One region of the Spirosoma endbachense genome, then DNA from elsewhere that is predicted to be linked to it. Evidence: riboswitches for the same ligand, from Rfam matches in the RefSeq annotation. Region 1 holds a riboswitch; each other region holds the start of a gene.
What was found. A riboswitch is a leader RNA that binds a small molecule or an ion and turns the genes downstream of it on or off. The one in region 1 is predicted to bind S-adenosylmethionine.
Positions count from the first base shown of each region.

Region 2: it holds a riboswitch for S-adenosylmethionine, as region 1 does, so the genes downstream of both, GJR95_RS32850 (SusC/RagA family TonB-linked outer membrane protein) here and GJR95_RS22605 (YceI family protein) in region 1, are expected to answer to the same signal.
Region 3: it holds a riboswitch for S-adenosylmethionine, as region 1 does, so the genes downstream of both, metH (methionine synthase) here and GJR95_RS22605 (YceI family protein) in region 1, are expected to answer to the same signal.
Region 4: it holds a riboswitch for S-adenosylmethionine, as region 1 does, so the genes downstream of both, GJR95_RS21095 (homoserine O-acetyltransferase family protein) here and GJR95_RS22605 (YceI family protein) in region 1, are expected to answer to the same signal.

Region 1 covers NZ_CP045997.1:5,596,653-5,601,141, forward strand. Annotated here, with positions in the region: gene GJR95_RS22600 (glycoside hydrolase family 3 N-terminal domain-containing protein) at 1-1,258, opposite strand, end outside; SAM riboswitch class I at 1,614-1,713, shown strand; gene GJR95_RS22605 (YceI family protein) at 1,998-2,699, shown strand; gene GJR95_RS22610 (dipeptidase) at 2,771-4,060, shown strand; gene GJR95_RS22615 (PD-(D/E)XK nuclease family protein) at 4,416-4,489, opposite strand, start outside.
Region 2 covers NZ_CP045997.1:8,060,509-8,064,997, reverse strand. Annotated here, with positions in the region: gene GJR95_RS32850 (SusC/RagA family TonB-linked outer membrane protein) at 1-1,634, opposite strand, end outside; SAM riboswitch class I at 1,931-2,030, opposite strand; gene GJR95_RS32845 (YeiH family protein) at 2,215-3,489, opposite strand; gene GJR95_RS32840 (SLC13 family permease) at 3,543-4,489, opposite strand, start outside.
Region 3 covers NZ_CP045997.1:3,858,533-3,863,021, reverse strand. Annotated here, with positions in the region: gene metH (methionine synthase) at 1-2,422, opposite strand, end outside; SAM riboswitch class I at 2,581-2,696, opposite strand; gene GJR95_RS15570 (Ppx/GppA phosphatase family protein) at 2,863-3,750, shown strand; gene GJR95_RS15565 (GNAT family N-acetyltransferase) at 4,381-4,489, shown strand, end outside.
Region 4 covers NZ_CP045997.1:5,231,317-5,235,805, reverse strand. Annotated here, with positions in the region: gene GJR95_RS21110 (glycosyltransferase family 2 protein) at 1-887, shown strand, start outside; gene GJR95_RS21105 (polysaccharide deacetylase family protein) at 824-1,627, shown strand; gene GJR95_RS21100 (DUF721 domain-containing protein) at 1,708-2,034, opposite strand; SAM riboswitch class I at 2,224-2,342, shown strand; gene GJR95_RS21095 (homoserine O-acetyltransferase family protein) at 2,520-3,578, shown strand; gene GJR95_RS21090 (GDSL-type esterase/lipase family protein) at 3,780-4,388, shown strand; gene GJR95_RS21085 (esterase family protein) at 4,443-4,489, shown strand, end outside.

The DNA.
Region 1 (4,489 bases):
CCAGCCGTTGCAGGGGCAACAGATTATTGGTATTTTTCAGAACCGTCAGGCTTGCTTCAGTGAGTTTGCGGTTGAGCAGGTCATCGCTAACCGGATTCAGGTCATTGACCAGATTATCGAGCACAATGGGTTTGTATTGATTCAAACCAACCCACGCCTTCGCGCGTAGTACTTTCAGACAGCGGGCGTCCAGCGATTCCTGGGTCATACGACCAGTAGCTATAGCCTGTTTAATCTGAGCCATAGCCGCCGGAACATCTTCGGTAAATTCCAGGACATCCATACCCGCTTCCAGACCAAGCTCATCGGCCTGGCCGGATGGGAAATATTTCGTGACGCCCTTCATGTTCATCGCGTCTGAGAAAATCAATCCCTGAAAACCCAGTTCGTTTTTGAGCAGGTTGGTGACGATGGCGGGTGAAAGTGTTGAGGGGCGGTTACGGGTTGTGTCGAGGGAGGGGATGCTCAGGTGAGCGATCATGACACCGGCGGCTCCGGCGTTGATCAACTGTTTGAACGGATACAACTCCAGCGAGTCGAGTTGCGCCCGGCTTTTATTGATCAGCGGTAAATCATAGTGCGAATCGGTACCTGTATCGCCATGACCCGGAAAGTGCTTCAGGCTGGTTAACAGATGGTTGTCCTGCATGCCCCGCATATAGGCAAGGGCTTTACGTGCAACCGCATATTTATCTTCGCCAAAAGATCGAAAGTTAATAACCGGGTTATTGGGATTATTATTGACATCGACCGAAGGGGCAAAGTTGACATGAACACCTAACCGGCGGGCCTGTTTAGCCAGATTTGCGCCCATGGTGTAGATGAGCGAATCGTTGCCCTGCATGGCTCCGAGTGTCATCTGGTAGGGATAGCGAACCGTACTATCCAACCGCATGGCCAGCCCCCACTCGGCGTCCATCGCAATTAAAAGGGGGACTGTCGAAAGTGCCTGTAACCGATTGGTGAGTTTTGCCTGCCGGATTGGCCCTCCCTGAAACATGACTACTCCGCCAAGCTTATAGGTTCTAACCAGATTTACGAGCGAATCTTCATAGGTGGGTTTTCGGTTCGAGTAGCCCGAAACCATGATCAACTGACCGATGCGTTCATCGGGTGTCAGCGTTGCAAAGACGGAGTCGGCCCAGCGGTTCTGACTGGCATTCAGTTGCAGGAAAGAAGGAGTTGTTGACTGCGAAAAAGCCTTTGTGAGAAAAATAACGTTGATGAAAGTAATAATCAGGAGCCGACAATAAGGCATGAGCGAAAAAATTGGGTCGTGAAGGGTCAAAAATACGAAAAGCTCCGCTACAACACACTCTTTACAACTTGCTCTATATGCTGGATTAATTTACTGGAGGGTTTAAATCTGTATTTGTATCGCTTCTGTAAACAAAATTGCGCGGGCCAAACGAACGGTTCGACCTACACGATTTATTCACCGGCAACGAATAGCCGGTTTTGGTGCCTTCTGATTTCAGGTTTACGTAAAGTGAAAGCATCTATTCATTGAAGAATTAAAAAAATAACAAAATCTATAGGAGAAGTTTGCTTTTCTGGAAACGAGTCATTTATCTTTGAACCGTCTTACACTTACTACCTGCAAAGTAGCTGTGGATTTATACCGAAAGGGGGAGAGACAGGCTCATTGAACCCTTAGCAACTTGCCAGTTGGCGATAGTGCTAACCTGCCTACTTCGTTAGGAACTATAAATTTACATTCCATGATTACGCACGCCCAACGCTGCTTTTCTCGTTTTTCCGGAGCAGCCCGCTCCATGAGCCCAATATCCTGCTTTTGTTGCCATTGAGTCATTTTGTTCGGCTGGCTTCGCTCTAGTCAGTAAATTCTATTTATTGATGAGCAGCAAGAAGGCTATTTTCAATTTTATTCTATTAAATCTATGGAATAAATATCTTTATAGGGAAATGACGAAAAACACAAGTAACGATACCAGCTAGATACGCCTGCATACCTTGCCGAATACACGCCACGAGCCATGACACTCAATGTACCGGCTCATCAAAAAACCAAAACTAAATACCTGAAAATACCGCTTCGGCGGATCGATATGAAAAAGACAATTCAACTCCTGTTTGGCCTGATGGCCCTCTCGCTGGTTTCGGTGGCAAATCCAACTCCGCCAAAAGCGAAAGAAGTCACGTATAAAGTCGATACCCAACAAAGCCGACTCGTCTGGACAGGTAAAAAAGTAACCGGTGAGCATACGGGACTGGCTCCAATCAGTAGCGGTTCGCTGTTGCTGGCAGGAGACAGGCTGAAAAGTGGTACGTTCGAGGTTAATCTGAAGGCATTGACCGTGAGTGATTTAACCGATGCTGATAAAAATGCCAAGCTGGTAGGACACCTGAAAAATGACGACTTTTTCGGGGTTGAAAAGTATCCGACGGCTCGATTGGCAATTGCGTCGGTAACGCCAACAGGCGACGGCAAATATAGTCTAGAGGGGAAATTGACCATCAAAGGCATTACGCACGACATCAAATTTCCGGCTCAGCTCAAAACAGAGAGTGGCAAGCTGACGGCAACGGCCAAATTGACAGTTGACCGGACTAAATACGGCATCAATTATGGCTCAAAGAGCTTCTTCGAAACCATTGGCGACAAAGCGATTTACGACGACTTCACACTCGATGTAACGGTGGTAGCCATACCGTCGAATGCTGTAGCGAGTCGGTAAGACTATAATTGGGTTATTGTTACGTGTCCACTTCATCAACAACTAGAAATCAAATTTCATCAATCCTCACTATGAAACCTTCCCCGTTTTTCACCACCGGACTCGCCTGGTCGTTAGCCCTTGGGCTTACGGCCAGTGCACAGCAAGTTCCGGTCAAATCAGACTCTCTAACCGATGCGGTCGTGCGTCGGGTGCATAAATACGCCCTAACCATCGATCCGCATCTGGACATTCTGGCCGATTTTAATACCGCCGGTAATGATGCCGGTACAGAAACGAAAGGCCAGTTTGATCTGCCTAAACTGGAGCGGGGCGACCTGGACGTAGCGACGGTGGCCTTGTTTGCCGGTACAGCCAAAAAGACCCCGGAGAATATTGCCAAAGCCCGAAAGGAGATCGATACGAAGTTGGCCGCTTTACGCCGGTTTGTGAGCCAGCACCCCGATCGGCTGGAGTTTGCCTACACGGCGGCCGATCTGGAACGCATTCCGGCAAAAGGGAAACATGCCATTTTACTGAGCTTTCTGAATGCTTTCTCGCTCGGCAAAGACCTGACTCAACTGCCATTGCTTTATGGGGAGGGCGTGCGGGTGTTTGGTCTGACGCATGCCGGTAACAACGACTGGGCTGATTCATCACGGCCATCGGTGGGATTTGGCGACAAACCCCACGAACTGGGGGGATTGTCGGTGTTGGGCAAACAATCGGTTTCGGAACTGAATCGACTCGGTGCTATTATTGATGTCTCGCAGTTGACGCCAGCGGGCGTTTTTCAGACAATTCAGTTGAGTCGCGCACCCGTTATTGCCTCCCATTCGGCAGTGCGGGGGCGGGTCGATGCCACACGTAATCTCAATAATGACGAGCTAAAAGCCATTGCAGCCAATGGAGGTGTGGTGAGTATTGTCGCCTTTTCGGCCTACTTGCATCCATCGACAGAGCAGTTAGCTAACTACAAAAAGAACGTTTGGGAACCGTTTGGCCTGCAACCCGGCGACGATGCCAAGTCGAAACTCAATGCAGCCGATTACCAGAAATTTCAGGCGGCCTATCGCGATTTTTCGAGTAGCGGCTACAAATACACCACCCTGGCTGATTATCTGGATGCGGTTGATTATGCCGTTCGCCTGATTGGCATCGATCACGTTGGTCTGGCTTCGGACTTCAATCATGGCGGTGGGGTGACTGGCTATGCTCACGTTGGCGAGTTGCCGAATGTGACCCGCGAATTGCTCAAACGTGGTTATTCGGAGGAGGAGATTCGAAAACTCTGGGGTGGGAATTTTCTGCGCGTATTCCGTGAGGCAGAAGCCACTGCAAAGGAATTGCAGCGAGAACAGAAACTGGCCGCTAAACAATAAAACGCTTCCTGGTACGAGCTGGAGCGTTGACCGATCTGAACACGCGTTGATCAACGACCGATCGGTGAAGACAGTAGATTGCAGGAGGTAGCCGTTCCAGTAACGTTAACGTCTTGCACATGATAGGTGAGTAGTACCCACTGCGTCAGCCGACCCTTCCCATCGGGGGTCGGACTGACAACAGTATTACTAAGGCCGACAATACATACAGCTGATTGCGCCTATACACCGGCGAAATCAGCATAAGCTAAGCATACATTTCGAGTGCCCAACAAGTCCTACAAATCCGGCCGGCCATTGATCCGGGCTGGCCGGGTAGGCACAAGCAGGGTACGTATTTAGTGTGAATGGCTGGTCAGTGTCGTCGGGCGTCGGCATCCTCGCCTGGGGCTACAAATATTTTTTTATCTGTAATCAGCGGTCGGTGTT
Region 2 (4,489 bases), 2.5 Mb from region 1:
CTGCCAAAGGTCTCATTATATGTCAGTGTATTGGCCCAGTCCCAGTTATCGCGAACGGCACTGACGTTGGTGGCCGAGCCCTTGCTCGAATAGCCATTCCCCTGAATCGGACTATCGAAACTGATGTTATCAGTTCGCAGACGGTCAATGGAGTAAGTCGTTGTAAAGTCGAGGTTCTTCAGCAGTTTGGCATTCGCGCTGAAACTACCGATGATCCGGTCGTTTTCGGATGAATACCGGTTTAAATCCAGCAGTGCTACCGGGTTTCCGAAATTACTGATCACCTGATTGTTGCCCATGCCAATTGTGTTCGGGCTGGCGGGATTGATGCTATAGCTCCCATCTGTATTATAGACGGGTACATTTGGTGGCAGGGCGATGGCCAGGCGGGCTGCCGAGACCAGCAGGAAGGTCGTATTGGGGGTTGACCCCGAGTAGGGCGACAGATTGAAACTGGTATTATAGGAAACGCTCGCTTTCAGTTTCAGCCAGTTTGTAATGTCCTGATCGATATTAAATCGGGCACCTTTCCGGTTAAAATCATTTCCTTTCAGAATTCCCTGCTGCTTGGTGTAGTTGGCAGAGAAATAATAGGTCGTTGATTTTGTACCACCCGATACGCTGATATTGTGGCTTTGCGATACCCCCGTCCGGTAGATGTAATCGTACCACCGGGTGTCGATAGGAGAACCATCGGGATTATTATTCTGAAAGAAAAGTGCCGATGCAACATTGTCGTTGTTCTGATTACCGCCCAGAATCTTGGCATTCAAAACAGCTTCATTCTTGATGGCGATGTATTGTTCAGCGTTCAATAGCTTGGGTAGCCGAACCGTTTCGGAAGAGCCAACCCAGGTCTCATAGCTGATCCGTGGCTTCCCTTCTTTTCCGCGCTTGGTGGTGATCAGCAACACACCCGCAGCAGCCCGTGAACCGTAAATGGAAGTCGAAGCGGCATCTTTCAGCACATCGATCGATTCAATATCGGCGGGATTGATGTCGCCGAGCGGGTTGTTGGGTACAGCCGTACTAGCCGACACATTTCCCGTATTGATAGGAATACCATCGACCACAACCAGTGGATACGAACTCAGCGAGATTGAATTTACTCCGCGAATCCGGATCACGGGCGGATTGTTGAGTACGCCATTGGGCTGCGCAATACTTACTCCGGCGGCCCGCCCCTGAAGGGCCTGATCGAAACTTTGTACGGGTTGTTGTTTGATCGCGTCGCCGTTGACCCGCACAGCCGATCCCGTAAATTCGGCTTTTGTCTGCGTACCATAGCCAACCACCATCACTTCGCTGAGTTGCTTCGTATCGGCACTCAGATCAATTGAAAAAGCTGTTCGGCCCTGTACGGGTTGCTCCACAGATGAATAGCCAATGAATGAGAAAATCAGGGTTGCGTTTGAGGGAGCGTTCAATTTAAATCGTCCTTCCTGGTCAGATGTTGTGCCTGTGGTTGTCCCCTTCACTACAACAGATACTCCGGACAACCCTTCTCCGGTTGCTTTGTCCCTGATTGTTCCAGAAACCGACTGTCCCTGGGCTAGAGCATTTTGTGAAAGCCATAAAAGGGCAATGCTCAAATGCAGTAAGCGGTAAAACGTGCGTAAAACTTTGTGTGTCATGGTGTTTGTGTCTAGACCGTAAACTGGTGGTGAGTTCACAGGAATAATTATTAATACATATATTCTATATATTAAGTAGAATATATTGATACAGAATAAATCAGCGGGAGCTATTTAGCCGACGTATCGAGATGGAGTTACGAATAATCAATCAACAGTACAGCCAATAGATCATTGGTCCGCCAATCAACAAAGGCAACAACAGAATTGTAGAGCCAAATTGCGTGAATTCCTGATTCTACAGGAGCCGGAAGAAGATGTTTGGGTAATCATGCCTGTCCGCCGGAGCGGGTGTAAATTTATAGTTCCTAACCAATTAGGCAGGTTAGCACGGTTTCCAACTGGAACGTTGCTAAGGGTTCAATGAGCCTGTCTCTCCCCCTTTCGGTATAAATCCACAGCTACTTTGCAGGTAGTAAGTGTAAGACGATTCAAATATAGAGCCTCTGTTTTCAAAAAAGCAACAAATTCCTATATAATCTATAAGAAAAGAATACTTTTCTTGAAAATTTACTACTTCACCCGCTGGTCAGCGTAGAATTTACTGCAATCGGGCCAGCATCCAGCCCGATCGTAAAGCTTACCGAAACAGAAAATACGCGATTATTAGCGTGATAAAAATATTGAATGTCTGGGCAATCAAAAAGGCGTAAAGCGGTCGGCGATTGTCGGCTTTGAACAGATCCGCAAAGCGGGTTTCAAGGCCAATGCTGGTGAAGGCCAGCGCAAACCATAGTCCCTGAAGGCTTTTTAGACTTCCTTTTACGCTGTCTACCGTTTCCGCATCCAACACAAAAGAAAACAGCAATGATGCTCCCAGAAAGCCCAGAATAAACTTCGGAAATCGCTCCCAGATGACGCCCAAAGTTGGTTTACTGGTCTGCACATCGGCAGACTGGTTTTTAGTATAGGTCCAGTATACGCTAATGGCAAAAGCGGCCACGCCCAGCAACACATTCTGCGAAAATTTGACAATGGTACTGATTTTTAAAGCCTCATCGCCCGCTAATGTTCCTGATGCCACAACCGCACCGGTTGTATCGATCGTTCCGCCCAGCCAGGCTCCCGTTACCTCCGGCGACAAACCGAGCGCGTGCGCTGCATAGGGCATGAACAACATCATTGGAATCGCCGTAATCAGTACCAGCGAAATAACATAGGAAAGCTTTTTGCTATCGCCCTGAATCGCTCCCGAGGTTGCAATGGCTGCTGACACCCCACAGATCGACACGGCCGACGCCAGCATCATGGTCAGTTCATCGTCTATTTTCAGCCGTTTACTGATCCAGTAGGCAAAATACCAGACCGACACCACCACGACCAGAGCCTGCACCAATCCTAGTGATCCGGCTTTCAGAATATCACCAAAAATGACAGTCGTTCCCAGCAATACCAACCCTATTTTGACGAACAACTCCGTAGCCAGTGCGCCCTTCAGCCAGTCGGGTAGTTGAACCAGATTACCCACCAGCAAACCAATGCCTAAGCTGAAAATGACTGCTTCCAGGTTCAGATCTTTCAGCGTTTTATTTCCAGCCAGCACCAGGGCCAGTACTGTCAGCCCAAAAATGATTGGAAATCCGAACAGCGTGGACCGCAATGGCTTGCCCGTTAAAATGGCACCAATGAGGGCAATGGCATACGTGAAACCGAATTGTTCGAGAATTATCAGTCCGTTTTTGGCACTCAACACCGTAGCTGTCAGATCACTTCCCTCTTTCCAGCCAAACGCAGGCGCAGGAATCACTACACCCGAAAGCGAAAGGGCAATAATCAGCAGGCCGAGCACCACGACGGTCCAGTCTTCGGTTAGTGTAGGATTAGTTTTAGTGATTGGTTCAGCAACAGTTTCCATTTGATTTATTTTTGAGAAAGGTTAATTCGTTTTGTCTTGTGGTTCAGGTCTGTTCAGTTGGTCATCCATTTGTAGGCTCCGCCAAACGCAATCAGCAGCAGGAAACCTACCAATGCCAGTAGTAACCCGGCTTTGATCATATCCCGAATCGTAACCTGGCTGGTTGCCAGCACAATGGCGTTCGGTGGTGTCGACATGGGCAGCACGAACGCAAAACTAGCTGCAAACGTCACGGGGGCGCCCAGTAGAATCGGATCGATACCGGTGGCCGTAGCAATCCCAAAAACCATCGGAAGAGCCGCCGTTGCCAGTGGCGTATTGGCAATGATTATTTTCAGTAGCAAGGTGATGCCTACCAGCGCGACAAGCAATCCGCTGTAGTCATGCGAACCAGACGACGCAACGGTATCGCCGATCAGTCCGATAATGCCGGAACTTTCGAGCGTTTTGGCCAGCGCCAGCCCTCCGCCGATCATGAACAGAATACCCCAGGGTAACTTATTCATACTACTCCAGTCGAATAATAGACCAGTATTACTGGTCGGGTCGGGAGTCAGAAAGAGCAGTAAAGCACCGCTCATGCCAATGATCGTGTCATTCAGAAAATCGGCTCCCAGCCACTTCACGAACAACGCCCTAAAAACCCAACCAATGGCCGTAAGCAAAAACAGCCCACTGACAGCGTATTCGGAATATCGTATCGGTCCCAATGCCGTCAGTTTATCTCGAATGATGGCCGATGCATCAGGCAACGCATGGCCTCTCACCGGAAACAGGAGCCGGACCAGAATGAGGTATGTGGCCGTGAGCATCAATACTGCCAGTGGAAATCCGACAACAAACCAGCCCGTAAACGAAATATCGGTTTTGTAGGAATCGCGCAGGAAACCCAGCAACACGCCATTGGTCGGTGTGCCAATGGTGGTGGCAATACCTCCGATACTGGCTGAATAGGCCAGGCCAAGCAGCAAACTCACCGCAAAAGGGCGAAACTGGCGCT
Region 3 (4,489 bases), 1.7 Mb from region 1:
GCAGGGTGAATCCCTGACGCTCCATTTCCTTGGCAACTCCGACCATCTCGTCTAAGGAGGGCGTAATCAATCCGCTCAGACCGATAATATCAACCTTATGTTCGCGGGCAGCATCCAGAATTTTCTGCGTTGGGACCATCACGCCAAGGTCAATGATCTCGTAATTATTACAGCCCAATACGACCCCAACAATGTTTTTGCCAATGTCGTGAACATCGCCCTTGACGGTTGCCAGCAGGATTTTTCCGGCCGATGATGAGCCTTCTCCCGATTTTTCGGCTTCAATAAATGGGGTCAGATAAGCCACGGCCTTTTTCATGACCCGTGCCGACTTTACAACCTGTGGCAGAAACATTTTTCCCGCGCCAAACAGATCGCCAACAACGTTCATACCATCCATCAGCGGACCTTCAATGACATGCAAAGGGCGCTCGACTAGCTGACGTGCTTCCTCTACATCCTGATCGATATAGTCTGTGATACCTTTTACAAGCGCATGTTTGAGCCGCTCATTAACATGTTCGAGCCGCCAGCTTTCGTCCTGTATGATCGCTTTCCCCTTTGCTTTTACGGTTTCGGCGAAATCAACTAACCGTTCTGTTGCATCGTCTCTACGGTTTAACAATACATCTTCGCAACGTTCCAGCAGGTCTTTTGGAATATTGTCATAAACCTCTAATTGCCCGGCATTGACAATACCCATATCCATACCTGCCCGAATTGCATGGTACAGAAAGGCCGAGTGCATGGCTTCACGCACAACATCGTTGCCTCGAAAACTGAACGAAATATTCGATACGCCCCCACTTACTTTAGCTAGCGGCAGGTTTTGCTTAATCCAGCGCGTAGCATTGATAAAGTCAACAGCGTAGTTATTGTGCTCCTCAATACCCGTTGCAACAGTCAGGATATTGGGGTCGAAAATAATGTCTTGCGGGGCGAAATGAACTTTATCGACCAGAATTCGATAAGCTCGTTCGCAGATTTCGATACGACGCTCGTACGAATCGGCCTGGCCGGTTTCATCGAATGCCATCACAACCGCAGCCGCCCCGTATCGCTTCACTAACTGGGCCCGTTCAATGAACGCTTCTTCGCCTTCTTTGAGCGAAATAGAGTTTACGATGGCTTTTCCCTGAACGCATTTCAGCCCTGCCTCAATGACCTCCCATTTCGATGAGTCGACCATGATGGGTACACGGGCAATATCAGGCTCGGCAGCAATCAGGTTCAGGAAAGTCTTCATGGCTTCCGCCGAATCCAACATGCCTTCATCCATATTAATGTCGATCACCTGCGCTCCGCCTTCAACCTGACCACGTGCAATGCTCAGTGCTTCGTCGTAATTACCTTCCTTAATAAGCCGGGCAAATTTCTTGGAACCTGTCACGTTGGTTCGTTCACCAACGTTCAGGAAATTCGTTTGCTCTGTAATTTTGAGCGGTTCAAGTCCGCTCAACTTCTGATAGGGCTCAGGTTGCGGGAGTTGCCGTGGCGGATATTTGGCCGCTACGTCGGCAATGGCCCGAATGTGGTCGGGTGTAGAGCCGCAGCAACCACCAACAATATTGACAAAACTACTTTTAATGAAATCTTCGATTTGCAATGCCATCATATCCGGCGTTTCGTCGTATTCGCCAAATTCGTTGGGCAAACCCGCGTTCGGATAGGCCGACGTAAAGAACGGTGCCTCTTTCGAGAGCGTCTGAATGTATGGCCGCATCAATTCGGCCCCCAATGCACAGTTGAGCCCTACACTTAGCAAGGGCAAATGGGAAACTGAATATAAAAAAGCTTCGGTTGTCTGACCTGATAATGTCCGGCCACTGGCATCTGTAATGGTGCCGGAGATCATGATTGGGCGAACAGGCTGCTGCGGGTTTAAATTGAAATACTTATCAATGGCGAACATAGCCGCCTTGGCATTCAGTGTATCAAAGATCGTTTCGACCAACAGCAAGTCGGCGCCCCCTTCCACTAAACCGCTTACCTGCTCATAGTAGGCATTCACCAGTTCATCGAACGTAACAGCCCGATATGCCGGATTATTTACATCGGGCGAAAGGGAAGCAGTACGGTTTGTCGGCCCCATTGCTCCCGCAACAAAGCGTGGTTTATCAGGATTTTGCTTGGTTAATTCCTCCGTTACTTCCTTAGCTATGCGGGCTGATTCATAGTTCAGTTCATAGGCCAGCTCTTCCATGTGGTAATCCGCCATAGCAATGGATGTACCGCTGAACGTATTGGTTTCGATAATGTCGGCCCCTGCTTCCAGATATTGTTTATGGATTTCCTGAATGATCTGCGGCTGCGTGATCGACAGCAAATCATTATTTCCCTTTACATCGTGTGGATAGTCTTTAAAGCGCTCACCCCGATAATCGGCTTCAGTCAGGTTATACCGCTGGATCATCGTTCCCATGGCACCATCGAGAACGAGAATTCTTTGTTTCAGAAGGTCTGTAATCAGTTCCAATTGATACAAAATTTATAGAGTTAAAGGCACGCCAATGGCGGCCTTAAAATAGTATAGCGTAAAAACCGGGGCTTATCAAAACAGGGGAAGGAAGCAGAAACGCTAACTTATCTGTCCCCAAAAATTGGGGTGGAATGCGGCACCTTTTCCTACTTGTATAGTAAGCGGCTGGTTGCCAAGACATCGTTGGGTCCAATCCCTCCGTCTTTCTTGATAAGCACTTATGCAAAGATACATATTCTACCCATAGTCCCAAAAATAGCTTACTTTTGGGCGAATTTTTGAATGAGCGAATTAATGAACAGGCGACTAGTTTGTGACTAATCCCGTTCACTGGTTCGCTCATTCCCCGCTCCGGCGAATTGGTCACTACCTAACTATAGTTGATGAAACTAGCAGCCATCGATATCGGTTCCAATGCAGCTCGTCTGCAGATCTCAACGGTGTTACATAACGACAACGTTGTTAGCTTCAAGCGTGTCGAATACGTACGTTTCCCGCTTCGGCTGGGGCACGATGTATTTAATTTTGGCGAGCTTACTCCTGAAAGTGAAGCCCGAACCACCAAACTAATGCAGGTTTACAAACTGCTGATGGAATTGCATGAAGTGGAAGATTATATGGCCTGCGCGACATCGGCCATGCGTGAATCCTCCAATGGGCATGATGTCGCTAAACGTATCGAAGCATCAACAGGCATTAAGATTAATATTATCGATGGGAGCAAGGAAGCTGAACTCATCAATAATGTGGTTGTTCAGGCACTCGATGAACGGCAGTTTCTTCATATCGATGTTGGCGGTGGCAGCACCGAACTGAACCTTTATGAAAATCGTCAGAAAATCAATTCCAAGTCGTTCAAAATCGGCTCGGTGCGGCTACTGGAAGGCAAAGAAACCAAAGGTGCCTGGCGAAAAATTGAAGACTGGGTTGAGGATAATATCGATTCATCTAAAGAAATTATCGCTGTCGGCACCGGAGGTAACATCAGTAAATTATTCAACCTGGCGTCTAAAACCTCAGAATTAGAAACCACCCTTACCGAAATAGAACGGATTCGTGATTACATCGCTGGGTTTGACCAGGAAGACCGCATCAACAAACTCCGCCTTAATGCCGACCGTGCTGATGTGATCGTACCGGCCGCCGGGATTTATATTTCCGTCATGAGATGGGCTGGAGCCGATAAGATTATTGTTCCAGACCTGGGCCTGAAAGACGGTATTATTCAACTAGTATACGCCCAGCTCGGGAAGAAAAAACACGTTCTCTAAACAAGTTGCCCGTAGACTCATTAACAAAAAATCCCGGCGAAATAAGATCGCCGGGATTTTCAATTTGACATATTCTCTCTTACAATCGGTGGGCCGAATACTATTTATTGTACGAATAGTAATCGGTACATATTTTGGTTGACAGCTATACATAGAGGACATTCACCAGGGTGACAATCTTTTCTGCATAACCACCAATGAATTGCGTATCGACACAGCCCAAAACAAATGTATACTGGTTTCGACTTTGTTCTAGTTACGAAGTCACCCAATTATAAAGGGTATTCTTGTTGTCAATTATTTTCTTTTTGCTACCTATAGCCGCAATAGTATAACCAAAGCCAATATCTATTACAATATTTCGGCTATTGTTATATAAGAAACACCATTAAGACTACAAAAATTTGAGATTTTGAGAAAATGTCCAATCTGTTTTTTTACTATTCTTAACATTAAAACAGTGTAATATGGTACTACTACAACCTGATATCACTTTATAACCAACCTTTATTTGTCACCTTCGTTTCAATTAAATTTAATTACAGCCATAGAAATCTAAAGCAGGTCAATAATTTTATCTACATTAGTCTTTATTTTATCTACTAGACTTCAATTGGGCTATAAGAGCCTATGACAGATTACATTATTATTCGCCAGCAAAACCCGCAAACTGCCGACATTCCCGAGTTCTGCCAGCCCGGCTTTTTCTTTAATGAAAGCGAACACTTAAGACAGCAGA
Region 4 (4,489 bases), 370 kb from region 1:
TTGACGATGGCAGTTCTGACCAGACTCGCTTTGTGCTTCGGCAGTTAAGCAAAGAGTATCCTGTAGTACGGTTTCTTTCTTTTTCCCGCAACTTTGGTCATCAGATGGCCCTTCGTGCTGGTTATGAAAATGCCAGAGGTCAGGCGATAATCTGTCTCGATGCAGACCTCCAGCACCCTCCCGAACTCATCCCTACGCTGATCAGTAAATGGCGCGAAGGCTTCGAGGTCGTTTATACGGTTCGGCAGCCCGATCCAAAATTATCCTGGTTCAAGCGTACAACGTCAAAAAAGTTTTACAGCCTGCTGAGAAATATTTCAGGCCTTAAAATTGAAGATGGTGCAGCTGACTTCCGGTTACTCGACCGCAAAGTTATCGACACCCTGAAGGCTTTCAAGGAAAATGATCTGTTCCTCCGCGGGGCGATTTCGTGGGTAGGTTTCCGCCAATGCCGGATTCTCTATCAACCAGCCGCTCGCTACGCAGGTCGTTCTAAGTACTCATTTCGCAAGATGATGCATCTGGCTGCCATGGGTATCACCTCGTTCTCTACCAAGCCCTTGTATTTGTCTGTTCTGCTCGGCTTCGGCATGTTCATGTTTGCCAGTTTATTCGGGGCGGAAGTCCTCTACGAAAAGTATTTTACAAATGCGACCGTTTCTGGCTGGACTACGCTAGTCCTGTTGATGCTGCTCATCGGTGGTGTTCAATTCATCATAATCGGGATCATCGGCGTATATTTGGGGAAAACGTTTGTGGAAGTAAAACAACGCCCGGCTTATATCATCGGCGACACAAGCGACATTGAGGAGACCGTTACAACATGGGAAGCCCCAACCAAAGAGCAACACCCCCTGGGAGGCAAATATTATTCACCGTTGATGTAGAGGAGTTTGATACTGCGGTTGAGTTCGGTCACAACATTCCACTGAGTGAGCAAGTGGCCGTTTCAACGCGGGGTCTGCGTTTGCTGGCCGAACGCTTTGATGCAGTTGAGGCTCGTACCACGCTTTTCACTACGGCTAATTATGCCCTTCATGAACCCGAATTAGTCTGTCAGCTAGCTGGTAAGCACGAAATTGCGTCCCACGGCTATTTCCACACGACTTTCGAACCTGCTGATTTACTGACATCCAGATTAACGCTGGAGAAATTACTTAATCGTCCGGTAACCGGCTTCCGGCGCGCGCGCATGGGTTTTGTCGACCCCAACGATGTTGAACAGGCAGGCTATCAGTATAATTCATCATTGCATCCGACCTGGCTCCCTGGTCGCTATAATCACTGGGGCGAACCACGGCATCCATTCCGGGAAGCAGGTGTCTGGCAAATCCCGGCATCCGTTACGCCTACCCTACGGTTGCCGCTTTTCTGGCTAAGTCTAAAAAACTTTCCGTTTGCTTATTATAAACAACTATGCAGGCAAACGCTTCGAGCTGATGGCTTTCTGAATTTATACGTTCACCCCTGGGAGTTTACGGACCTGTCGGGCTATGAAAAGATCCCGGCTTATGTTCGGCGTCATTCCCGGGAGGAATTACTTGACCGGGTTGAGGCACTACTTCGCTATTTAAAGCCACAAGGCGAGTTTAGCACAATGCACGAATTTGCCAGCTCCTTATCGTAAGAAGTCTGCCAGGATTTTTTAAAACCGAAAAAGGCATTACTGACCAGTAATGCCTTTTTCGGTTTTAAAATCTAACTTATTCAGATAAATACCACGTCATCGATAACATCGGTACCCATGTCTTTATTAACAAGTTGAATTAGTTTCTGCTTGGCATTGACGAGTTCGTTACGCAGGGGAGCCGAAGCGATCTCGATATGTAATTTTCGGTCCCTAACGTAGAGACGGTTTGTTCGCGATGCAATCGTTGGCCCCATCATACGTCCCCAAAAGGCTTCGAGGTACGTTTCGTTGAAGCGAGTCTGAAGTTGATACGCTTTCAGCAACTGCCCGATTGCATCCTTCACAGTTGTAGTTCCGGCTACTCGGGTAGCATTCTCACGGTTGTAACGGTAGGATTGATTCATTGGGGGGGTGTCTTCGCCACAAAAGTAAATATCCGCCCGATTAAATAAACCTTACTCGACAACGAAGTCAAAAAAAATAAGGCAACGGTCAGAAAATAGAGTCTGTGTTTGGATTGGCGCGCTTTGGCTAGTATACTTGCGGTATCAAGTCAATTGCCAGACGTCAATCATTTCATACCGACGTCAATTGATTTATAAAGAAGCGAGGAGAGATCAGGCTCTGTGAATCGCTGGCAACCTACCACATGGCAAGGTGCTAACTCCTGCCTAAAGCAACCGCAAAAGCGGACGGTTAGGGACTATAAATCGTTTATTCACATGCGCTACAAACGGCACTGTATGCCCTACGAGGCCTACTAAGCATCACTCACCTCATCGCACCGCTAACCGGGAGTGGTTTTGTGCGGTTCCATATGTTTATGGTTTTCAGCGTAGTTATGCCTCCATAATTCCTGAAAACGTTAGGGCAGAAAACGCATTATCCATTGGACATCCATTATTTTAACTATAAATATTCGTTCCCGCTTGAGTCGGGAGAAAGCTTACCGGGTTTTCGGTTAGCTTACACGACACGCGGTACATTGAACAGCGATGGATCTAACGTTGTCTGGATTTGTCATGCTTTGACTGGTAATGCCGACCCCGGCGACTGGTGGAATGGCATGGTAGGGCCAGGCAAATATTTTAATCCCGATACCGACTTCATCGTCTGTGCCAATATTCTCGGTTCCTGTTATGGCTCGACCGGGCCGCTCTCAGTCAATACAACTACAGGGAAACCCTTCTACCATGATTTCCCGACAATTACAATCCGCGATATGGTTGAAGCGCTGGACTTGTTACGGCAGGAGCTGGGTATCGATAAAATTCATACCTGTATTGGTGGATCTGTTGGCGGAGAACAAGCCGTTGAATGGGCAATTCTGCGCCCGAATCTAATCGAAAATCTGGTTCTGATTGCTGTCAGCGCGGTAGCATCGCCCTGGTGTATTGCCTTCAATGAAGCGCAGCGTATGGCTATTGAAGCCGACCCTACCTGGATCGAACAACGCGACGATGCAGGCATGTCGGGGATGAGGGCCGCTCGGGCTATGGCCATGATTTCTTATCGTAACTACGATACATATGGCTTTACGCAGGCTCTCGATAACAATGAACAACTCGATGGCTACAAAGCGGCTGGCTATCAACGCTATCAGGGAGAAAAAATAGCCGATCGATTTAATGCCTTTACGTACTGGACACTGTCGAAAGTAATGGATTCGCACAATGTCGGCCGAAACCGAGGTAGCATTCTGAACGCACTCAACCAGATAAAAGCTCGCGCTCTGGTAGTTGGTATTCGTTCCGATTTGCTGTTTCCAACAGCCGAACAGCAGTTTTTGGCCCGGCATATTCCGAATGCCGTCTACGAAGAGATTGATTCCCTATATGGCCACGACGGCTTTCTGATCGAATTCCGGCCATTGGGCAGCATTCTCCGGAAATGGATGGCTTCAGCCGCATCTGATTCAAACAAAATGGCCGAAACAGTAAAAAAGTAACGCATTATTCCTTCATTAGCATGAAGCTTTCTTCAACGAGCGGGTAGCATCACTGAAAAAAATTATTCTATAATGCCTAAAGGGTTCATAAAGATTAGACAACACATTTGTCAGCTTATGAGTTAACCCATTCTGGTGCAGTAATCTACCCATGCGGGTTGTAAGAAGCCATTAGGCAACCCTTAATCATACAATAACCAGATGGTCTGGTACGAAGACGACGTTCGGCAACTCGAAGCCAAAATTAAGTTAGCTCATCCCGCATCCGATCGGGTTGTTTTTTATGGTAGTTCATCGATTCGGCTTTGGTCGACGCTGGCTCAGGATTTTCCGCAACTCGATACGCTTAATTTAGGATTTGGCGGTTCAACATTGGCGGCCTGTGCCTGGTTTTTTGATCGGCTGGTCGTTCCGGCAAATCCTAAATCCATTGTATTTTACGCAGGTGACAACGATCTGGGCGACGGTCGGCATCCTGAGGAAGTTTACCTGTTTTTTTGCGCGCTTGTCGAAAAAATGCGCCGGGAGCTACCCGATGTACCGCTGTTTTTTCTAACGATCAAACTTAGTCCGGCACGCTGGGGAATTGGCGATAATATTCGCCTGACAAACAAACTCATTACCGACGAAGTGGCTAAAAACCCTGCTTTTCGAACCATCGACATGACTTCGCCCTTATTGGCTAGCGATGGTCGGCCACGTCGCGATTTTTTTGAAGGAGATGGACTTCATCTTAACCCGGCTGGTTATCAGGTATGGAAACGGATCTTACAGGAATCGCAGATTTTTAATAATTTGTTTACCTACTAAGTTAGCCTGATTTGCCCTCTCTGATGCAATTTCACCCAATCTATCACCTTCCTTATGCATCGTGAGTATCATAAATGGTTCAGTCCAAATCTGAATCGTGA